One region of the Pseudomonas sp. GW821-FHT09C09 genome, then DNA from elsewhere that is predicted to be linked to it. Evidence: riboswitches for the same ligand, from Rfam matches in the RefSeq annotation. Region 1 holds a riboswitch; each other region holds the start of a gene.

Region 1 (7,795 bases):
CAGCATAGACCTCAGACAGACAGCAGGTCGTCGATATGCCGGTAATCCGCGTCCAGTGCAGTCGCCAACTGTCTGGCCCGGCCCAACCGGATCGGCCCGCGCTCGATATCGATCAACAGACCCGGACAGGCCAGTGCCGGCAACCCTGACCATTCTTTCAAGCGCCCATCGGTGAGCACCAGCAGGCGCTGTTGTTCGGCGGGGAATCGTTTGCGGCGCACCGTCAGCCAGTGTTCGGCCTCGTTCAGCGCCGCCAGCAATGGCGTGCCGCCGCCCGCGCCCAAATCATCGAGCCAAGCTCGCAATCCACTGGAAGCTTTCAAACCCTGCACCTGCCATTTCGGCGCTGAGCCACTGGCAGTCAGCAAGGCCAGTCGCGCCCGTTGCCGGTAAGCGTTGTCGAACAATTGCGCGAGTACGCCTTTGGCATCGCTCAATGCTTGATGACGACGAGTCGAGGCCGAAGCGTCGACAATCACCAGCCACAGTTGATGGGGTGTGCGGGTGCGCAGTTGAAACAGCAGGTCAGCGCGCACTTTCGGGCGGCCGTTGAGCAAGGTTCCCGGCCAGTTCACCGAGCCACTGCGAGCCGCGTGACGCTTGCCCTGTCGGCCATTGTCCAGACGTCCGGCGCGGGGTCTGGCATTCGCCCCCGCGTCGGATCGGGGGCGAATGCCTAAGGCTTTTTTGGCCAGACCGGCACTTCGCGGCGCGCGCCGGTGGCCAGGGCCGGCGCCGGCATTTCACCCCATTGCCCCTGCCCTTCACTCGGCTCGGTCTGGGAGCCGGACGGCGATTGTGCAGGAGGCTGCGCATGGGACGAGGACTGTTCGCGTCGACGATGACGCAGTGCAAATTCGGCCACGGCATCGATGTCCTGCTCGGCAATGGCTTCGGCACCACGCCAAGCCGCATGAGCCCGTGCAGCACGCAGCCAGACCAGATCGGCACGCAAACCATCGACGCCAGCGGCAAAGCAACGCTCGGTGATCTGCGACAGTGCTTCATCGTCGAGAGGAATATTCGCCAAGGCATTACGGGCGTTTTCACAACGCTCGCGCAGGGCTTGTTGCTCGGCTTCCCAACGCCCGCAGAAGGCCTGCGGATCACTGTCGAAATCCAGTCGCCGACGAATGATCTGCCCGCGCTCGACCGGCGCCGTATGACCACTCAGGGCGACGTTGAGACCAAAGCGATCGAGCAATTGCGGGCGCAACTCGCCCTCTTCCGGGTTCATCGTTCCGATCAATACGAACTTCGCCGAATGACGATGGGAAATGCCATCGCGCTCGATCAGGTTGGTGCCGCTGGCGGCCACATCAAGCAGCAGATCCACCAGATGATCCGGCAGCAAATTCACTTCATCGACATACAACACACCGCCGTCAGCCTTGGCCAGTACGCCGGGAGAAAACTGCGCGCGGCCGTCGCTGAGTGCCGCATCCAGATCCAGGGTGCCGACCAGCCGTTCTTCAGTCGCACCCAATGGCAACGTGACGAACTGACCGCTGGCCAGCAGATCCGCCAGACCCCGGGCCAGGGTCGACTTGGCCATGCCACGCGGGCCTTCGATCAACACGCCACCGATCTTCGGGTCGATGGCCGTCAAATACAGCGCCAGCTTCAGATCGTCGGCGCCGACCACGGCGGAGAGCGGGAAATGTGGGGTATCGGTCATGTTCAGCTCTCTTCTTCTATATCCAGCAGCAGGTTCTCGAGTGCTTCTTTGTAGGCACCCGGCTCCTGCCACATCCCGCGCTGCTGCGCTTCGAGCATGCGTTCGGTCATGTCGCGCAAGGCGTGGGGATTATGCTCGCGCACGAACTCGCGGGTCGCCGGGTCCAGCAGATAGGCGTCGGCCAGCAACGCGTACTGGTGATCGTCGATCAGCTGCGTGGTCGCATCGAAGGCAAACAGGTTGTCGATGGTCGCCGCCAGTTCGAACGCGCCTTTATAGCCGTGGCGTTTGACGCCGTCGATCCATTTCGGATTCGCCGCCCGGGAGCGGATCACCCGGTTCAGCTCTTCTTTCAGAGTACGGATCTTCGGCAGATCCGGCTGGCTGTGATCGCCGTGATAACTGGCCGCCGCCTCGCCGCGCAGGCTTTCCACGGCGGCGAGCATGCCACCCTGGAATTGGTAGTAATCATTGGAATCGAGCAAGTCATGCTCGCGGTTGTCCTGATTTTGCAGCACGGCCTGCACTTGGCTCAGGCGCTGGACGAACTGCTCGCGGGCAGCGGTGCCTTCATCGGAACCACCATAGGCATAGGCGCCCCAGTTCAGGTAGACCTCGGCCAGATCCTCACGGGTTTGCCACAGGCGACCGTCAATGGCGCCCTGCACGCCCGCGCCATAAGCGCCGGGTTTGGCACCGAAAATCCGCCAGCCGGCCTGACGTCGCGCAGCCTCCTCGTCCAGCCCCGACTGCTGCAGCGCCTCGCGTTCGGCACGCACTTTGGCGGCCAACGGGTTGAGATCGTCTGGCTCGTCCAGTTCCGCCACGGCTTGTACAGCGGCGTCGAACAGGCGAATCAGGTTGGCGAACGCATCACGGAAAAATCCGGAGACTCGCAGCGTGACATCCACCCGAGGCCGATCGAGCAGGCTCAGCGGCAGAATCTCGAAATCATCGACCCGCTGACTGCCCGTCGCCCAAACCGGACGCACGCCCATCAGCGCCATGGCCTGAGCGATGTCGTCACCGCCGGTACGCATGGTCGCGGTGCCCCAGACCGATAGACCGAGCTGGCGCAGGTGGTCGCCGTGATCCTGCAGGTGTCGCTCCAGAATCAGCGTGGCGGACTGGAAACCGATGCGCCAGGCAGTGGTGGTTGGCAGGTTGCGCACGTCCACCGAATAGAAATTGCGCCCGGTAGGCAACACGTCGAGGCGACCGCGACTCGGTGCACCGCTCGGGCCGGCCGGGACGAAACGGCCGCTCAATGCGTCGAGCAGACCGCGCATTTCGGCCGGGCCGCAGGCGTCGAGGCGCGGGGCAATCACTTCGCGCAGGGCGGTGATGATCGTCTGCACATCTGACCAGCCTGCAGCCTCCAGTTGCGCTACATCTCCCGCCAGTGACTGCTTGATCAATTGCGCCGCGAACAGTTCCAGACGCTCTCGGGTATCTCCCGCCGTACGCCAGACTTCATCGCTCAGCAATTGCAGCTCCATCGGACGCGGGCCAGTCCAGGGCTCGGCCAAGGCGCAATCCAGCGGATCGAACCCCAACTGAAACGCCTTGGCCAACGCCCGCAACAGACTCGACTGCGCCCCTTTACCATCGCCACGGGGAATCCGCAGCAGCGCCAGCAAGGTGTCGATGCGCAGCCGTCCGGTCGGAGACTCACCGAAGATGTGCAGGCCATCGCGAATCTGCGATTCCTTCAGATCACACAGATAAGTGTCCAGACGCGGCAGCCAGATCGCCGCGTCGGCATCGCTGTCGAGGGTGGCATCCAGTTGCAGTTCGCGATCGATCTGCGTGTCACGCACCAGTTGCAGAATGTCGCGCTGCAATTCACGGGCGCGGCGCGGATCGAGCAATTGCGCTTCGTAATACTCGTCGGCGAGCAGTTCGAGATTGCGCAATGGACCGTAGGTTTCGGCGCGGGTCAGCGGCGGCATCAGGTGGTCGATGATCACCGCCTGAGTGCGACGCTTGGCTTGGGCGCCCTCGCCCGGGTCGTTGACGATGAATGGATAGATATTCGGCAGCGGCCCGAGCAACGCGTCCGGCCAGCAGTTCTCCGACAGGCCCACGCCTTTGCCCGGCAGCCATTCGAGGTTGCCGTGCTTGCCGACGTGGATCACGCCATGGGCGCCGTAGGTCTGACGCAGCCAGAAATAGAACGCGAGGTACGCGTGCGGCGGCACCAGATCCGGGTCGTGATACACCGCGCTCGGATCGACCTGATACCCCCGCGCCGGTTGAATACCGACGAAGATCAGGCCAAACCGCAGGCCGGCGATCATCATTCGCCCGTCACGGCACATCGGGTCGTTGTGCGGCGAACCCCAACGCTGCAGCACCGCCGTGCGATTGGCGTCGGGCAGTGCATTGAACATCGTTAGGTAATCATCCATTGCCAGGCTTTGCTGGCACGGACGCTGATCGAGGGTATCGAGGTCGTTGCTGACGCCGCCGAGCAGTTGCCGGATCAGTTCGGTGCCGCTGTCCGGCAGTTCGGCCGGCAGCGGATAACCTTCGGCCTGCAACGCCCGCAGGATATTCAGCGCGGCGGCCGGCGTGTCGAGGCCGACGCCGTTGCCGATGCGCCCGTCCCGGGTCGGGTAGTTGGCGAGAATCAGCGCGATACGTTTTTCAGCGTTCGGTACCCGCGCCAGATCGACCCAGCGTCGCGCCAGTTCGGCCACAAAATCCATGCGCTCCGGCTGCGCCCGATAACACACCACATCGGACTGACTGCGCTCGCTGCGCCAGGCCAGATCCTTGAAGCTGATCGGCCGACTGATGATCCGGCCGTCCAGCTCCGGCAGTGCGATGTGCATCGCCAGATCACGAGGGCCAAGCCCCTGCTCGCTGTCGCGCCAGCCGGGCTCGTTGTCCTGGGCGCAGATCGCCTGGATCACCGGAATGTTGCGACGGAATGGCCGCAGATGCGGCGCTTCCGGGCTGGATTGAGCAAAACCGGTGGTGTTCAGAATCACCGACGCTTCGACCGCGTCGAGCCAATTCTCGACCACCGACAGGCAACCGGGCTCTTTCAGACTGGCCACGGCGATCGGCAGCGGATTGAGTCCGGCAGCCTGCAACCGTTGACAGAACACGTCGATAAACGCCGTGTTGGCCGCTTGCAAATGCGAGCGATAAAACAACACCGCCGCCACCGGTTGACCGGGCAGCCAATCGGCTTGCCAGTCGCTCAGTGCGGCGGTGTTTTTGTTCGGGTGGTAAATCGCCGTGCGCGGCAGGGTTTGCGGCTCGCCCCACACGTAATCCCGCGCCAGCCAGCGGTTGGCCAGACAGCGGAAGAAATCCAGCGCATTGCCCATGCCGCCCTGACGCAGAAACTGCCAGAGCCGGTCGCGATCCTCGGCGCCTACGGTGCTCAAGTCGCTGAGCTCCGGGTCGGGCCGATCATCGCCCGGCACCAGAATCACCTGCACGCCAAGCTCGGACAATTCGACCAGTCGCTCGACGCCATAACGCCAATAAGCGATGCCGCCGTGCAGCGAGATCAGAATGACCTTGGCGTGGCGCAACACTTCATCAACGTACAGGTCGACCGACGCATGGTTCTGCACCTGCATCGGGTTGGCCAGCCGCACGCTCGGGTAATCGTCGGGCAGTTGCTGCGCCGCTTCGGCGAGCAGTGCGAGGCTGGAGTCGCCGCTGCACAGGATCACCAGCTCGGCGGGGGTTTGTCCAAGGTCGGCAATGTTGTCATCCGACACGAAACCGCCGGGCTGGGTCCTGAGCAGGTGCATGGCTTAAACGCTGAGCGCGGCGCGCAGTTGCGCTTCGAGCCTGGCCGCGTCCAGTTCCTGGCCGATCAATACCAGACGCGTCACACGTGCCTCATCGGCGCCCCATTGACGGTCGAAGTGCTTGTCGAAACGCGTGCCCACACCCTGAATCAGCAGACGCATCGGCTTGTTCGGGATCGCCGCGAAACCTTTGACCCGCAGAATGCCGTGCTGAACCACCAGTTGCGTCAGCGCGTCGAGCAGCAAGCTTTCGTCGGCTTGCGGAAGCTCGATGGAGATCGAATCGAAGGCGTCGTGATCGTGGTCGTCGTGATCGTCATCGCCTTCACCGTGGTGGTGATCGTGATGGCTGTGGCGGCTGTCGATGTGCTCTTCGGAACCCGCGCCGAGGCCGATCAGCACGTCCAGTGGCAGGCGACCGTTGCTGGCCTCGATGATTTTTACCGCTGGCGGCAGTTCTTCGGCGACTTCAAGACGCACGCGAGCGAGGTCTTCAGGGCTGGTCTGGTCGGCCTTGTTGAGAATCACCAGGTCGGCGCTGGCCAGTTGGTCGGCGAACAGTTCGTGCAGCGGCGATTCGTGGTCCAGGTTCGGATCGAGTTTACGCTGGGCGTCGACCTGATCCGGGAACGCGGCGAAAGTGCCGGCGGCCACGGCCGGGCTGTCGACCACGGTGATCACGGCGTCCACCGTGCAGGCGCTGCGGATTTCCGGCCACTGGAAGGCTTGCACCAGTGGTTTTGGCAGGGCCAGGCCCGAGGTTTCGATCAGGATGTGGTCGAGGTCGCCACGACGGGCCACCAGTTCGCGCATCACCGGAAAGAATTCTTCCTGAACCGTGCAGCACAGGCAGCCGTTGGCCAGTTCGTAGACACGACCGGTGGCTTCTTCTTCGGTGCAGCCGATGGTGCACTGCTTGAGGATTTCACCGTCGATGCCCAGCTCGCCAAACTCGTTGACGATCACCGCGATGCGGCGGCCCTGAGCGTTGTCGAGCATGTGCCGCAGCAAGGTGGTTTTGCCCGAGCCGAGGAAACCGGTGACGATGGTGACGGGGAGTTTGGCCAGTGTTTTCATCGGATGCCCTTTGGCAAGGTGGCGGGCATACGGGACGAGACCGGCAACGCGGGTGCGTGCCTGGAGAGTTCGCCACCGGATCACCCCGCCCGGTTGAAAGTGAGAATCTGTGACGAGGCAGGTCTCCTGGCTGACGGTGTTCGGGCCTTGGCCCGGTATTCGCTGCGCCTTCCCGCTGGCTCTGGATTGAGTTGGCAGTGGCGTGGCAGCGAACAGCACCGTTCACAGTTGCGGGGGCAGCCGCGGCTTGGACCGCGTTCCCTTCTTAGCTTCGGCGTGGGCCGAAGAACCTCGAAAGCGCAAGGCTACGCATCGTGTGTTGACCGGTCAATGTTTGGATTGGGGGCATATCCGTTGCTGCGGTTATGGCCACTTAGGGTTCCGCCCTTACGGCGGGTCACTTTTGGCAAACGCCCGGAATGCCGGCCCAGCCAAAAGTAACCAAAAGGTCTGCGCCCTGACGTACGGCCCTCGCTGTGGCTCGGGTTCCTTCGCTCCGGGATCGATCCGGGGGCATCGCCTACGGTTTGCTTCGCTGCACCTCCTCTCGATGTGTTTGGCTTCGCCAAACGGTCGCTGCGCTCCCCCCCGGATCAATCCCTCCACTCAGCCTGCCGACGGGCCCTGCGATCAAAAGCTTTACTCGAGCTAACGCTCATCGTGGTGTGTGGTGCGTGGAGGGCTTTTGATCTGGCTTTTGATCTGGCCTTTGATGTGGCTTTTGATTTTTTGCCCCTTCGGCAGGCCGAACGGAGGTGTCCATCAGGGGGTAGGCGCGCAGCGCCGTGCGGCGAAGCCGCATACATCGAGAGGAGGTGCAGCGAAGCAAACCGTAGGCGATGCCCCCTGATGGACACCGTAGCGAGGGAACACTGAGCCTAAGCGAAGTGCCGTACGCCGGGGCCAAGACCTTTTGGTTACTTTTGGCTGGGCCGGCATTCCGGGCGTTTGCCAAAAGTGACTCGCTGTAAGAGCGAAACCGCCAGCGGCAGCTCCCGAAGCAACGGATATGCCCCCCCTATCCAAACACACCTCACCCCATTCAATTGACTAAAAACCCCAGCCCATGGTCTCCTACACAACTTGTTACGGGTGCCCTTCACAGGGTGAAACGGGAAACCGGTGAATCATGTGCTTTACTCTAAAGCCATGTCAGTCCGGTGCTGCCCCCGCAACGGTAAGCGAGAGAGCGTCAGATCCACTGTGCCCACGGCATGGGAAGGTGACGCTTGCAGGTCGGCCTGACGCCAACCCCTCGTGAGCC
Region 2 (7,795 bases), on a different contig from region 1:
GGTCGCTCGATCCACCTCCCAGATCGCCGCGCGACCTTCTTCCTGATCCAGGCCGTTTTCGCCGACGTTGCTGTTCGAACCGACGGTGACGTACAGCTTGCTGCCATCCTTGCTGGCAATGACGTTCTTGGTCCAGTGATGGTTGAGCGGGCCGCCCGGCAGGTCCACGACCTTGATCGGTTGGCTCTTGATCTCGGTCGTGCCGGGTTCGTAGTGAAAGCGCAGCAGGCGGTCGGTGTCGGCGACGTAAAGATCGTTGCCGACCAGGGTCATGCCGAACGGCGAATTCAGGTTCTGCAGAAACACCGTGCGCGTCTCGGCCACGCCGTCGTGATCGGCATCACGCAGCAGGGTGATGCGGTTCGGGCTCGGTACGCCGGCACCGGCGCGGCCCATGACTTTTTTCATCACCCAGCCGCGTATGCCTTTGCCGTCGTCCGGTTTTGCCGGGGCATTGGTTTCCGCCACCAGCACATCGCCGTTGGGCAGCACGTAGAGCCAGCGCGGGTGATCGAGATTCTCGGCAAACGCCGCCACCTGAGTGCCTGCCGCTGGCGTCGGTTTCGCGCCGGCCGGCCAGCCGATCGCCGGGGCGATGTTCACCGTCGGGATCAGGGTCTTGTTCGGTTCGGGCAGCTTGGGGGACGGGCCGGTGCCGTCCGAGACTTGCAGGCTGGAGGATTCACCACAGGCGGTGAGCCCTCCGGCGAGTGCGATGACGAAAACGAGGTGGGGCTTGCGCATTACTGATCTTCCCTATGAATGCATTCCTAATCATAGAGAAGCACACCAGCCCGATGGTTCAACCCCTCAGCCGCGTGCCTCCTTGAACAGCACGGCAATGCCGGGGTGATAGTTGCCGGCCTCGCTGCGCAATTTGCGATAGGCGTACGGGAAGTACCAGGCGACGGCGCAGGTGTGTTCCTTTTGCAGGTCGTCGACCATGTCCTGCAGTTCTTCCGGGCTGGCGCTGTGCTGGGCTTTCTGTGGGGCGACGAACAGGCAGCCGAGTTTGAGATCGCTGGCGTAGCTGATGCGCTTGGCATCGCTGGTGATATCGGCCAGGGCCTGAGTCAGATTCAGGCTGGTGACGCGCGGCCAGCGCTGGGTTGCCTGGATGTAGGCGCGATCTTCGGCGCCGGCCAGGAACAGGTCGGCCCGGGCATTGCGCTCGCCTTCCTCGTTCTGTTTGCGCGTGGCGGTGTCGCGCAGGGTCACCAGTTCGGCCATCCATGCGGCGGCGGACAGCAGGCCGAGGTTGGCTTTTTCGTCGTGCCAGTAGGGTGTGTCGTTGTCGCCGCGCACGGCGTTGTAGCGGTCGATACAGTCAAACCATCGTTCCAGCACCGGGCGCAGGAATTCCAGCCGCGGATTGCTGATGATCATGCCTTGCATGGTGCTCTCCCTTGTTATTGTGATGTGCTCTCTGCAGTCAAAAAGCATGGCTCTTTGATATCACTGCTGACAGTGTGGCACAAGATTGGCGTCAGATAATTGATCGGCGGCAGTTATTTGCCGCACGACCCCCTCTTCATTTGACGCTCCACCCCCAACCCTCTAACCTTCGCGGCTTGTTTCAGGTGCTCTGTGACCGCTGTCGACAGAGTGAAACAGGGAAGCCGGTGAGGATTGTCTTCAAGCGAAGAACCATCACGATCCCGGCGCTGCCCCCGCAACGGTAAATGAGTAAAAGCTGCGCCTAATGCCACTGCTGCAAAGCGGGAAGGCGCGCAGCCAGGCGAACGCCGCTCATGAGCCCGGAGACCGGCCTGATCCATCCAGCGGCATCACGGTGGGCGATGCCAGGCTTGTTGCCGTCTATTCTTGTGCCTGCCCGCCGTTATCCAGCCTCAACGGAGAGCTCCCCCATGACTGATTCCCCCGAACGCGACGAGCGCCACCTGGCGCGCATGCAGCGCAAAAAAGCCGTGATCGACGAGCGCATCGCCAATTCGCCCGACGAATGCGGCCTGGTGCTGGTGCTGACCGGCAACGGCAAAGGCAAAAGCAGCTCGGCGTTCGGCATGCTCGCCCGCGCCATGGGCCATGGCATGCAGTGCGGCGTGGTGCAGTTCATCAAGGGCCGTAACAGCACCGGCGAAGAATTGTTTTTCCGCCGTTTCCCGGAGCAGGTGCGTTTTCATGTGATGGGTGAAGGCTTCACTTGGGAAACCCAGGACCGCCAGCGCGACATCGCCGCCGCCGAGGCTGCATGGGAAGTCTCCCGCGAGCTGCTGCGTGATCCGTCGATCGGTCTGGTGGTGCTCGATGAGCTGAACATCGCCCTCAAGCACGGTTACCTCGATCTGGATCAGGTGCTCAGCGATCTGCAGGCCCGTCCGCCGATGCAGCATGTGATCGTCACTGGTCGCGCTGCCAAGCCGGAAATGATCGAGATGGGCGACACCGTCACCGAAATGGGCATGATCAAGCACGCCTTCCAGGCCGGTATCAAAGCGCAGAAAGGCGTCGAACTTTGAATCAACCACGTCACTGCCCGGCGGTACTGATCGCCGCGCCGGCCTCCGGCCAGGGCAAGACCACCGTCACCGCCGCGCTGGCCCGTTTGCACCGCAATCAGGGCCGCAAGGTCCGCGTGTTCAAGTGCGGCCCGGACTTTCTCGACCCGATGATCCTTGAGCGCGCCAGCGGTGCGCCGGTCTACCAACTGGACATGTGGATGGTTGGCGAGCAGGAAAGCCGTCGTCTGTTGTGGGAAGCCGCTGCCGAAGCCGATCTGATCCTGATCGAAGGCGTGATGGGCCTGTTTGATGGCACGCCGTCGAGCGCCGATCTGGCGCGGCATTTCGGCGTGCCGGTACTCGGCGTGATCGACGGCACGGCCATGGCCCAGACTTTCGGTGCCTTGGCGCTGGGCCTGGCGCGTTATCAGCCGGACTTGCCGTTCGCCGGCGTGCTGGCCAACCGCGTCGGCACGGTGCGTCACGCGCAATTACTCGAAGGCAGTCTCACCGAAGGTTTGCGCTGGTACGGCGCGTTGTCCCGGGAAACCGGGATCGAACTGCCAAGCCGCCATCTCGGCCTGGTGCAGGCCAGTGAACTCAATGATCTCGATGTACGTCTCGACGCCGCCGCCGAAGCGCTGGCCGGCACTTGCGAGGTAGCGCTGCCACCGGCCGTGGAGTTCGCTGCACCTGAAGTCGTGAAGACCGAAAGACTGCTCGAAGGCGTGCGGATTGCCGTCGCCCGTGACGAAGCCTTCGCCTTCACCTACGGCGCCAGTCTCGACCTTCTAAGGGCGATGGGTGCGGAATTGAGTTTCTTCTCGCCGATCCGCGATACGCAATTGCCCGAAGCCGACAGCTTGTACCTGCCCGGCGGCTATCCGGAATTGCACCACGTTGCCTTGTCGCAGAATGCCGACATGCTCAAAGCGATCCGCGCGCATCACGCCGCCGGTAAACCGCTGCTCGCCGAATGTGGCGGCATGCTCTATCTGCTGGATTCGCTGACCGATGTCGAAGGCACCCGCGCCGAACTGGTCGGGTTGCTCAAAGGTGATGCGGTGATGCAGAAGCGTCTGGCAGCCCTGGCCCTGCAATCCGTCGAATTGCCGGAAGGCTTGCTGCGTGGCCACACCTATCACCACTCCCTGACCACCACCGAACTGACGCCGATTGCCCGAGGCCACAGCCCCAATGGCGGGCGCGGTGCAGAAGCGGTGTATCGGGAAGGGCGGATGACTGCCTCGTACGTGCACTTTTATTTTCCGTCGAACCCGTCGGCGATTGCCGCACTGTTGGTGCCATGACCGACAACGCCTTCACTGAAACCGAGCGCGCAGCGGTCTACCGCGCCATCGCCGAACGCCGCGACATGCGCCACTTCAGTGGCGGCACGGTCGACCCTGAATTGCTGCGCCGATTGCTTGAAGCCGCCCATCAGGCACCGAGCGTCGGCCTGATGCAGCCGTGGCGCTTCATCCGCATCAGCGACCGCACCTTGCGCGGACAGATCCAGAATCTTGTGGAAGAAGAGCGCGTACGCACCGCCGAAGCCCTCGGCGAACGCAGCGACGAGTTCATGAAGCTCAAGGTCGAAGGCATCAATGACTGCGCGGAAGTGCTGGTTGCAGCCTTGATGGACGATCGCGAGCGGCACATTTTCGGCCGCCGCACGCTGCCGGAAATGGACATGGCCTCATTGTCCTGCGCGATCCAGAACCTGTGGCTGGCGGCGCGCGCCGAAGGTCTGGGCATGGGCTGGGTGTCGCTGTTCGAACCGCAGGCGCTGGCCGATCTGCTGCAACTGCCGGCCGGGGCCAAGCCGCTGGCGGTTCTTTGTCTGGGGCCGGTCAAGGAATTCTATCCGGCGCCGATGCTGGTACTCGAAGGGTGGGCGCAGGCGCGTCCGCTCAATGAGCTGCTGTATGAAAATTTCTGGGGAGTGAGTCAATGAGTGTGGCGTTGCTGAGTGTCGCCGCGGTTGCGCTGGACGCGCTGCTGGGTGAACCGAAACGCTGGCATCCGCTGGTGGCGTTCGGCAATTTTGCCGCGCGCATCGAGCAACGATTCAACACCGGCGGGCGCGGCTGGCGCAGCCATGGTGTCACCGCGTGGGTGATCGCGGTGCTGCCACTGACCCTGCTTGCCACGGCATTGTCCTGGGCGCCTTATGTGGGCTGGATCGTCGAGATCGTCGCGCTGTATTGCGCCCTCGGCATGCGCAGTCTCGGCGAGCACGTCGAGCCGGTGGCCAAGGCCCTGCGCAGCGATGATCTGGAGGAGGCGCGCAAACGCGTGGGGTATCTGGTCAGCCGCCAGACCAGTGAACTGGACAGCACCGCCGTCGCCCGCGCCGCCACCGAATCGGTGCTGGAGAACGGCAGCGATGCAGTGTTCGCCGCGATCTTCTGGTTTGTCGTGGCCGGTGCGCCGGGCGTGGTGCTCTATCGCCTGAGCAATACGCTCGACGCGATGTGGGGTTATCGCAACGAACGCTTCGAGCGTTTCGGCTGGGCGGCGGCGAAAATCGACGACGTCCTCAACTACATTCCTGCACGTCTGGTGGCGTTGACCTACGCGCTGCTGGGCAAGACCCGACTCGCGCTGAAATGCTGGCGCACCCAGGCGCCGAAATGGGACAGCCCGAACGCGGGGCCGGTAATGGCTGCCGGCGCGGGCGCGCTGGGCGTCGAGCTGGGCGGGCCGGCGATCTATCACGGCGAGCTGCACGAGCGTCCGCAACTGGGCGAGGGTGCGCCGGCGGATGCCGATTCCATCGATCGCGGCTGGCAATTGGTCCAACGCGGGGTATGGTTATGGCTGCTGATTCTCTGCGTGGGGGCTGAATTCTATGCTTGAGCACGGTGGCCGGCTGCGCAGGGCGGCGCTGGAGTATGGCATCGCCGAAGAAGACTGGCTCGACCTGTCCACGGGGCTGGCGCCGTGGCCGTTTCCGGTCCCGGAGATCCCGCTGCGGGCCTGGGCGCGTCTGCCGGAAACCGATGACGGCTTGGAACAGGCGGCCTGCGACTACTACGGTGCCGCGCAGGTGCTGCCGGTGGCCGGTTCGCAGATGGCCATTCAGTTGCTGCCGCGCCTGCGCCGGGCCGGCAAGGTCGGTGTGCTGTCGCCGTGTTATGCCGAGCATGCCGAGGCCTGGCGGCGCAGCGGTTACATCGTCCGCGAAGTGCTGGAGCAGGAAGTCGATTTCTTCCTCGACAGCCTCGACGTGCTGGTGGTGGTCAATCCGAACAATCCCACTGGCCTGAGCCTTACTCCGGCGAAATTGCTCGACTGGCACGCGCGACTGGCCCAGCGCGGCGGCTGGCTGGTGGTCGATGAAGCGTTCATGGACAACACCCCGCAATTGAGCCTGGCGCCGCATACCCATCAGGTCGGACTGATCGTGTTGCGTTCGTTCGGCAAGTTTTTCGGTCTGGCCGGTGTTCGACTCGGGTTCGTGCTGGCCGAGCGCAAGTTGCTCCGTTTACTGGCCGAGCAGGTGGGGCCCTGGGCTGTCAGCGGGCCGACCCGAGTATTGGGACAAGCCTGCCTGCAAGACACCGAAGGCCACACTCGTCAGCGGATCCGCAGCGACGAAGCCAGCGAACGTCTGGCTGCGTTGCTCGAACGCCATGGCTTCAAGCCTCAGGGTGGTTGCGCGCTGTTCCAGTGGCTGATCACCGAGCATGCTCACGCACTTCACGAATTCATGGCCCGTCGCGGCATCCTCCTGCGTCTCTTTGCGCACAACAGCAGCCTGCGTTTTGGTCTGCCGGCCAATGCCGCCGACGAGGCGCGTCTTGAGCAGGCCCTGCAAGCGTTCGCCGTGGACCGCTCTATGGACAAGAAACCCGCATGACTACGTTAATGGTGCAAGGCACCACCTCCGATGCCGGCAAAAGTACGCTGGTGACGGCGCTGTGCCGCTGGGCGACCCGTCAGGGTGTCGCCGTGGTGCCGTTCAAACCGCAGAACATGGCGCTCAACAGCGCGGTGACTGCCGACGGCGGCGAAATCGGCCGGGCGCAAGCGGTGCAGGCGCAGGCCTCGCATCTTGAACCGCACACCGACATGAACCCGGTGCTGCTCAAGCCCAACAGCGACACCGGTGCCCAGGTCATCATTCATGGCCGTGCGGTCACCAGCATGAACGCCGTTGCCTATCACGACTACAAAGCCATCGCCATGCAGGCCGTGCTCGCCTCTCACGAGCGCTTGAGCGCCGCGTATCCGCTGGTAATGGTCGAGGGCGCGGGTTCGCCGGCGGAAATCAATCTGCGCGCCGGTGACATCGCCAACATGGGTTTCGCCGAAGCGGTGGACTGTCCGGTGCTGTTGATTGCGGACATCAATCGAGGCGGCGTGTTTGCTCATCTGGTGGGCACGCTGGAACTGCTATCACCGAGCGAACAGGCAAGGGTCAAAGGCTTCATCATCAACCGTTTTCGCGGTGATATCGCCTTGCTGCAACCGGGTCTCGACTGGCTGGAGCAGCGCACCGGCAAACCCGTGTTGGGCGTGTTGCCGTACGTCATGGATCTGCATCTGGAGGCCGAGGACGGCATCGACCAGCGCCAGACCGACAAGGCCGAGCAAGTCTTGAAAGTGGTGGTGCCGGTGCTGCCGCGCATCAGCAACCACACCGATTTCGATCCGCTGCGGCTGCATCCTCAGGTTGACCTGCAATTCATCGGCCCGGGGCAAGCGATTCCGCCAGCCGATCTGATCATTCTGCCGGGCTCGAAAAGCGTCCGTAGCGATCTGGCTTATCTGCGCGCCAATGGCTGGGAAACCGCCATCAATCGTCACCTGCGTTATGGCGGCAAGCTGCTGGGAATCTGCGGCGGTCTGCAAATGCTCGGCGAGCAGGTGCATGATCCGCTCGGCCTGGAAGGCGCGCCGGGCTCCAGCGCCGGTCTGGGCCTGCTGGCATTCGAAACACAGCTCGAAGCCGAGAAGCAATTGCGCAATGTGCGCGGGCGTCTGGCGCTGGAAGATGCCGAGGTCAGCGGTTATGAAATTCATGCGGGTGTGACGACCGGATCTGCGCTGGAAAACGCCGCTGTCCATCTGGACGATGGCCGTTGCGACGGCGCCCAAAGCTCTGACGGCCAGATATTCGGCACCTACCTGCACGGTCTGTTTGAATCGCCGGCGGCCAGTGTGGCGTTGCTGCGCTGGGCCGGTTTGAACGATGTGCAGGAGGTGGATTACCACGGCTTGCGCGAGCGCGATATCGAGCGGCTGGCGGATCTGGTGGAGAAGCACCTGGATACCGGGCTGTTACGTGAACTCTGTGGAATGTCCCCATGCTCCAGTTGATCCTC
Region 3 (7,795 bases), 610 kb from region 1:
ACTTCAGGCATCGCGGCGGACTCCAGATACTGGCTGTCGACACGGGCGTTCTCCAGCTCCGGCGGCAAAGCCACCCACAATTGAAAACCCTGTATCCGCTGCGAAGTGCCCACCGACATTTCCTTGCCGTGCCACACCCCGCCGCCCGCGCGCATCCACTCGACGCCGCCGTAATCGATCATGCCCTTTCCCGATTCGGCGTCCTCGAAGCGCAGGTTGCCTTCGGTAATCACCGTCACGGTAGCGATCCCCGAATGCGGGTGCATCGGCATGTTGTGAATGAACGACGCCTCGCCTTCGAACAGGTCGAGGAATACGAAGGGCTTGATCAACTGGCCCAGATCCGAAGGGCTCATCAGTCGCACGATCGAGCCGTGTCCGCTGCCGCTGGTGCGGTAGCGCAGAGTGCGGTGAGTGACAGGTTCGCGGGTGTAGCCGGAGAGGTGTTGCTGAACGGTCATGATGATTACTCGATTCTGATGCGGGGAACGGCCAACAAACGGCAAAGCGCCGCGAGGGAACCAGTCCCTCGCGGCGCCCGGCTTTCAGCGGCGACGGGCGTCGAGGCTGAAGCGACCGGCACCGAAGGCCACGACTTGCAGCAGGCCGCCGGCCATGGCGATGTTTTTGAAGAAGTGGATGAACTGGTTCTGGTCAGCCAGCGCATTGTGGAAGGCCAGTGCGGTAAACACGCTGAATGTGGCCAGCACAGCGGCGACGGTGCGAGTACGGTAGCCGGCGATCAACGCCAGGCCACCACCGATTTCGACGATGATCGCCAGTGCCAGCGCCACTTGCGGCAGCGGCAGCCCCACCGAGCCGATGTAGCCGATCATCATGGCCGGCGCGGCCAGTTTGGAGAAACCGGAGAGGATGAAAATAACGCTGAGCAAGACGCGGCCGATCAAGGCAGCCGAGGCTTGTTTGGTGTCGGAAGCGTTCTGTACAGAAGTTGCTTGGGCGATGTTTGCAGAAGTAGCCATGGGAGAATTTCCTTCAATGGGGTCCGGTTCGACTTGAACCGTCCGGATGAAGAAATGTTGCGCCTCGGCAGCTCATCTGAATAGCCGTCTAATTTAGATCGTTACGTTCGATAAAATAGGTAAGCTGAACATCCAGTAAACGCCTCATGGCGACTCAAGGACACCGAAATGATCTCCGACCCAGGCACACCGACACTCGATCAACTGCGGGTCTTTCTCACCGTCGTCGAAGTCGGCAGCTTCGCCGCCGCCGCGCGCAAACTTCATCGGGCGACCTCGGTGATCAGCTACTCGATTGCCAACCTTGAGATGCAACTGGGCGTCACCCTGTTCGATCGTGAAACCACCCGCAAGCCGCAACTCACCGATGCCGGCCGTACCGTACTGGCCGAAGCCCGGACCATCGCCAACGGCGTGCATGGCTTGCGCGCCAAGGTCAAAGGCCTGCTGCAGGGGCTTGAGGCCGAAGTGCATGTGGTGCTCGACGTGATGTTGCCGGCCGAGCGTGTGGTCGATGCACTGAAATCCTTTCGCGAGAAATTCCCCACCGTTGCCCTGCATCTGCACATGGAAGCGCTCGGCGCCGTGACTGAACGGGTGATCAATCGCGGCGCGGTGGTGGGCGTCAGCGGGCCGATGAACGACGGCATCAACGGCATCGAAAGAATCGGCATCGGCAGCGTCGAGCTGATTCCGGTGGCCGCGCCGAATCATCCTTTGGCGACCGCCGAAGGCAATGTTCCCGGTGCCGGGCGCGAGCACACGCAACTGGTGCTGTCCGACCGCTCGCAACTGACCAAAGACAAGGAGTTTGCTGTGCTGAGCAACCGCACCTGGCGCCTGGCGGACCTGGGCGCCAAACACATGTTGCTGCGTGAGGGCATCGGCTGGGGCAACATGCCGAGGCCAATGATTCAGGAGGATCTGGACAGCGGCCGACTGGTACAACTGGATTTGTCGGAGTACGCCAGCGGGCAATACACCTTCGACGCCATCTACCGCACCGATGTGCCACCGGGCCCGGCAGCGCGGTGGTTGATCGAGCGCTTCGTTCAACAGAACACGCAAGTGGCTTGATCCGGCAAGTTGACGAGCGCCCGTCCGAATGTTCAGATGCCGCCCTGTTTCAGGTGTCCCATGCCGCCGTGCATGGGGTGAAACGGGAAACCGGTGCGTTCGTTTCGAACCAGTCCGGTGCTGCCCCCGCAACGGTAGGCGCGTGATGCTTTCGACATACCACTGTGGCCAGACGGCCATGGGAAGGTGAAAGCGTCCAGATGCGCGAGCCCGGAGACCGGCCTGAAATGCTGTTTGGCAAACTCCTGCGGTGGGCGGGCATGGGCCGGTGTCGGCTTGTGCGCGACGCCTTCTCCTGCATGCTCTTCTGCGAAGATCCTTTCGAGAAGACGATGATCAAACCTTTCAACACCAAGGCTCCATCCCTGTTGTTCGGCTGCCTGTTCAGCCCGCTGTTGCTGGCCGATGACGTGCCGCTCGAACTCACTCAGCAAATCGTTTCCGCGCCGTCCGTGGAGTCCACCACCGTGGCCGACATGGCGCAGTTCGGCAGCAAGGTCGAGATCGTCACCCGCGAGCAAATTGAACGTGCTGGCCCCAGCGCCGATGTCAGCCGCGTGATGCAGATGTTCATTCCCGGCCTGTACGTCGCGCCGAAAAACGGCCCGTTCGACTACGGCACCTATTCCCTGCTGGGCGGACGCAACGATGACACGCTGATCCTGCTCGACGGCGTGCGCCTGAACAATCGCCTGTACGGCGGTCTGTACCTGGACACCCTGCCGGCCAACGCCATCGAACGTATCGAAGTGCTCAAGGGCGGGCAAAGTCTGCTGTTCGGCACCCAGGCCGTGTCCGGCGTGATCAACATCGTCACCCGCAGCCCGCAGAGCCGCCAAGCCTCCGGCGAAGTGAACATGGGCGTGGATACCTTCGGCGGCACCACCGAGGATGCGCGGGTCGAGAACATCTTCACCAACGGTTTCGGCGACCTGGGCCTGCTGGCCTACGTCAGCCATAACGTTTCGGACGGCTATCAGCCGTTTCGCAATCGCGACATCAGAAACAGCAGCGAAAAGAACCGCGCCTACGAAGTCACGACCTTCGGCGCCAAGGCGATTCAGTCCTTCGGCGATGACACGCGCCTGGAACTGTTCTACCAATACGCCGACGCCAACCTCGACTTCGCTCGCCCGGTGGACAACCACAAGACTACCAACGACCGCATCCAGCAGATCGCCACGGCGACCTTCGAACAGAACGTCAATGAACGCTTGAGCTACTTCGTCAAAGGCCACATCAACGACTGGGACACCCGTTACACGCGCATCAACAACACCGCCGATGGCGGCACCCGGACCATCAACCACAACGACTACTGGGGCTTCACCGACTGGGGCGTGCAGGCCGAAGGCAAGGCCGAGTTGCCCGGCGGCCATGTGCTGGTGTTCGGCACGGATAATCAATGGTTCAAGGGTCAGGACGATGTATTGATCATCGACAACGACAAGGCCGAAGCCCACGCGTTCTACACCCAGTTGCGTCCGAAGATCGATGCCCTGCCCGACTGGCATCCGAGCATCGGTATCCGCCACGAAGCCATGAGCGGCGGCGACAGCGCCACGGTCGGCATGCTCACTTCGCTGTACGACCTCAATGAAAACTGGTCTGTTCGTGGCCAGTACGGCACGGCCTACAAACTGCCGAACGCCGAGCAACTGTTCGTCAACGAACCGGGTGATGAACTGGGCAACCGTAACCTGAAACCGGAGAAAAGCCGCAACGCCGAACTCGGTCTCGATTACAAAGGCTTGTTGATCGACCGCGAGTTCAGTGCCAGCGTCACCCTGTTCAAACGCAAGATCGATGACCTGATTACCCTCGATGACATCCAGTGGGTCAACGGCCAGGGGCGGATCCAGATGCGCGGTTTCGAGGCGGACGCGAAACTGGCGCTCAATCATCAATGGAGCCTGCAAGCGGACATGACCCGCAATCTGACCGAGTCCCGCGCGGGAGTGACGATCAATGATGTGCCGAGCTTCTTCGCCCGTTCGCGCATCGGTTACGAGTCGGTTGACCGGATGTGGGGCGCCGGCGGTGCGATCCGCTATATCCGCGATGTGATCAGCTCGAAACAGGTCGAGTACGGCCATTATTCGGTGGTGGATGCCGACGCTTATCGCTATCTCGACGGTGCCCACCAACACCGGTTGAGCCTGCTGGTGGAGAACCTGTTCGACCGCGACTACGTCACCAGCCGCTCGAACAACATCGACAACCTCGGACGGCCGTTCACCTCCGAAGTGCGCTACACGTACCGTTTCTGATGGCTGACATCAAAACCATCGACGGCGTCGATTCGCACCCGGACTGGTCGCACGTTCCCGAGCATGCGCGCCACGTGTTCCTCTGCACCGGCCCGCGCTGCACCCAGCGCGGCGCCTTGCAGCTATGGAAAACCTTGCGCCGGCACTTGCTGGCCCATGATCGCATCGAAACCCCGGGCGGCGTTTTGCTGACCCGCACGCATTGTCAGTTCCCGTGCAATCTCGGCCCGGTGCTGACGGTGTACCCGGAAACCTGCTGGTACGGCGTGCGTAGTCACGCCGATGCACAGCGACTGGTCGAAGTGCATCTGGTGGGCGGTGAAGTGGTCGAGGATCTGCTGATCAAGGAGCGCTCGTGAGAAGGCTGCGTTTTCTGGCCGCTGCCCTGTTTTGCGCTTCTCCGGTTCTGGCAGATGATTACCGCAATTGTGGCGAGACCTGGCACCTTCCGGCCTCGCCACCATCGCGGATTGTTGCGCTCAATCAGCATGCGGCCGATCTGGTGCTGGCGTTGGGCGCAGGCTCGGCGCTGGCGGGTGTGGCCTATCTGGATGATACCGGCGCGCCTCAGACCGAGTACTTCGGCGTGCCAGTGATCTCGCACCGTTATCCGTCGAGCGAGGTGCTGTACGCGCAGAAACCGGATCTGGTGGTCGGCGGGTTCGCCTCGGCCTTTGGCAACGGCGTGACGTCACGCAGCGGACTGGGGCACAACGGCGTGGCTTCGTATCTGCTGGAGTCGGCCTGCAACGGGCACTCGCGGGATTACTTTGAACACATTCGCAACGACCTCTTGACCCTTGGTGCCCTGCTGCACCGACAGCAGCGCGCTCGGGAACTGAGCGATGCGATGGATGCCGATCTGGAAAAGGCCAAGGCTTTAACCCGTCCGGGCAGGCCACTGTCAGTGTTCTACCTCGACAGCGAGGTCAACGGTCTCGACAGCGAAGGCCGGCGTGGTTTTGTCACCACTCTGCTGGCCGCCGCCGGGGCGCAAAACCTGTTCGCCGGCATCAACCAATACCGGGTGACCGTCAGCCGTGAAACCCTGCTCGCCACGGACCCGGACGTGATCCTGCTGGCCGACGCACACTGGTCGCCAGCCAGTCGCAAGCGCCAGTTGCTGATGCAGGATCCAGTGCTGTCGACCCTGCGAGCCGTGCGTGAGAACCGGATGATCGATTTTCCGTTTACGCATCTGTTGCCGACGGTGGGAAGTGGTCGGGTGGCGCTGGAGTTGGCGAAACGGTTCAGGGCCATGTCCACTTTGACCTCCTCTTCCAATCACATGATGGCAATTCAACATTGACCTGATAATTCAAGAATCGTAGCCTCGTCGTTTCATCCAAACGGACATCGTCACTCATGGACAGAATCGCATTCGTTAAAACCGGTTGGGCTACCTTTTATGAGGGTGACGAAGTGGTGGGCCGGCATGCTCACATCGGCGAGTACAACGAAGCGCATGAGAGATTCAATTTCAGAAAATCCGAGGACGGCAGGTACTACGGATACATCCCCCCAATGGGGAAAAAGCAGAGTGCTCCCAGTCCAAGACAGGCAAGCGGCTGGCTTCTGATATTTGTCGCCGCACGAAATGGAACCGGCCCTCTTACCGTAGTTGGGTGGTATGAAAATGCGGTGTTCGAATACGCTTATCGCGACCGACCAGAGTATGAGGTCGGCGACTTTGAAATGGACATCCAGGGTCATCCCTACAGTTACTGCTTCAGTGCAGACCAAGCCACACTCATTCCTCTACAATTACGTCAGAATGTGGTTTCCGGTGACCATTTCAAGCGCTCGCCAATCATTTATGTGCAAGGCAACGGCTTGAATGATGCTTGGCGACAAGACTTTGCAGAGCTTGCAGAAACGATTGTCGGGCTTGCGCCAGTCATTGCCGAAACCAAGGCACCCACTTTCAAGTTTCCTGATGCCGAACACAGAAAACGCGTTGAAAAGGCAGCGATCGATAAAGCGATCCGGGAGTTCGATAATGAATATCGGGTGACTGATCGTCAGAAAGATAACTGTGGCTACGATCTATTGTTAGTCGACCGAAAGACGGGCGAAGAACTTCACTTGGAGGTCAAAGGGACCAGCACTCAGGTCATGCATTTTTACATGACGCGAAATGAGCAGAAGTACCTGAGTAATCCAAAGTGGCGCCTGTATATGGTGACCGATGCGCTGGATCGCCCTCAAGGCCGACTTATGAATTTTGCAGAAGTCACGACTGTTTTTGACCTCGTACCCTTTGCATGGGAGGGGGTCGCCAAACACCGTGAGACATAATCTCCTGCTTGATCTGCACGGTTTTTCATTGACGCCTCTACAGGTCAGTCGGTGATACCTCTGTTAACACAGAGGTATCTCGAATCAAACTTAATCATGTGGGCGGCCCCATCATTGGGCCCAGCCACGCATAACCGCCCTATCCGCTCTCATGCTCTAACAACAGGTCATGGGAATTACTGATCGATGGTATTACTGAAATCATGGACCACAAAACTACATTGGCGCGCCTTTCTGACGCGGCGGCCTTAATCGCAAGCAATGCGTTTACGGGATGTGCTGCAGCAGTGATTGCGCTGGACACCAGCCCCTCGTCCCAAGGTTTCTTTTCTATTCAAGGTTTGGCCAATTACGCACTTATCGCCTTTATTTTTTATGAGCTACTGGCTTTCGCGCTTTGGCTCTGGAACAGCTATAAAGTAAGAAAACTCCTGACTGAGGACGGATACCGACTGATCCCCCAGTGGAAGGAAAAGGATTGGGAATTGATTTCGGACCCCGTACTGCTTAAACGAGTACGCCAGGCCTTGATAAGAAAAAATGCAGATATGCAAACGGTATGCCTCGCTACTACCTTGATGGCCATCGGAATGATCGCTGCCATGATTCTCGGCAATACCGGGATCACAGCTGAGGGTGGGTTTGTAAGTACTACTGCGAAATTCGCCTATGCATTACCTGTCTTAATATTCTTTATTTTCTTCCCGCTGGGTCTGCATTTGTATGTATCAGGTCGCCGGCTTAAAAAAGGGGCCAACCAATGGATCAGCATTACCCGAAAACCTAACAGTGACGATATCGAGAAAGGCTTTGACCGGGATATCGTGCTTTGCCGCTCTCCGGCCAGCCAAATAAAATGGGGTGGCCATTACCGTGTGATCAAGATTTCAAACTTCGAAAACGGACTGCCACCCAAGAGTAGACGTGATGGAATTGAATGGGCACCTGTGCCACGTTGAGAGCTCAATGCGTTCAGATACCGGATCAAGTTGAATCTAGTCGCGACGATACGAAAACGACCTGTACGACCGCAATTTCTTGTCCAGAATCCGGACAGCGATCTCGTCAGACTGGTAGAACGTCTGGGCAAACGTCCCGTTTGCCCGATTTGATCAAGGAAGAAAAAAACAATGAAAAAAGCTTTCGGCCTCCTGCTTCTGATCTGCC

The links. A riboswitch is a leader RNA that binds a small molecule or an ion and turns the genes downstream of it on or off. The one in region 1 is predicted to bind cobalamin.
Region 2: linked by a shared signal. The riboswitch ahead of cobO (cob(I)yrinic acid a,c-diamide adenosyltransferase) and the one ahead of cobW (cobalamin biosynthesis protein CobW) in region 1 are both predicted to bind cobalamin.
Region 3: linked by a shared signal. The riboswitch ahead of AC07NR_RS05630 (TonB-dependent receptor plug domain-containing protein) and the one ahead of cobW (cobalamin biosynthesis protein CobW) in region 1 are both predicted to bind cobalamin.

What each region holds. Positions count from the first base shown of each region.
Region 1 is NZ_JBWKPF010000002.1:729,638-737,432, forward strand. Features, by position in the region: gene AC07NR_RS08300 (vWA domain-containing protein) at 12-695, opposite strand; gene AC07NR_RS08305 (magnesium chelatase ATPase subunit I) at 677-1,678, opposite strand; gene cobN (cobaltochelatase subunit CobN) at 1,681-5,454, opposite strand; gene cobW (cobalamin biosynthesis protein CobW) at 5,458-6,531, opposite strand; cobalamin riboswitch at 6,631-6,840, opposite strand; cobalamin riboswitch at 7,605-7,795, shown strand, end outside.
Region 2 is NZ_JBWKPF010000001.1:22,715-30,509, reverse strand. Features, by position in the region: gene AC07NR_RS00165 (PQQ-dependent sugar dehydrogenase) at 1-744, opposite strand, end outside; gene AC07NR_RS00160 (hypothetical protein) at 811-1,395, opposite strand; cobalamin riboswitch at 1,562-1,787, shown strand; gene cobO (cob(I)yrinic acid a,c-diamide adenosyltransferase) at 1,869-2,480, shown strand; gene AC07NR_RS00150 (cobyrinic acid a,c-diamide synthase CobB) at 2,477-3,772, shown strand; gene bluB (5,6-dimethylbenzimidazole synthase) at 3,769-4,419, shown strand; gene cbiB (adenosylcobinamide-phosphate synthase CbiB) at 4,416-5,324, shown strand; gene cobD (threonine-phosphate decarboxylase CobD) at 5,317-6,327, shown strand; gene AC07NR_RS00130 (cobyric acid synthase) at 6,324-7,790, shown strand; gene cobU (bifunctional adenosylcobinamide kinase/adenosylcobinamide-phosphate guanylyltransferase) at 7,778-7,795, shown strand, end outside.
Region 3 is NZ_JBWKPF010000002.1:114,999-122,793, reverse strand. Features, by position in the region: gene AC07NR_RS05645 (pirin family protein) at 1-461, opposite strand, end outside; gene AC07NR_RS05640 (DoxX family protein) at 546-983, opposite strand; gene AC07NR_RS05635 (LysR family transcriptional regulator) at 1,152-2,060, shown strand; cobalamin riboswitch at 2,095-2,300, shown strand; gene AC07NR_RS05630 (TonB-dependent receptor plug domain-containing protein) at 2,393-4,330, shown strand; gene AC07NR_RS05625 ((2Fe-2S) ferredoxin domain-containing protein) at 4,330-4,689, shown strand; gene AC07NR_RS05620 (ABC transporter substrate-binding protein) at 4,686-5,639, shown strand; gene AC07NR_RS05615 (protein NO VEIN domain-containing protein) at 5,696-6,628, shown strand; gene AC07NR_RS05610 (hypothetical protein) at 6,832-7,587, shown strand; gene AC07NR_RS05605 (alpha/beta hydrolase family protein) at 7,759-7,795, shown strand, end outside.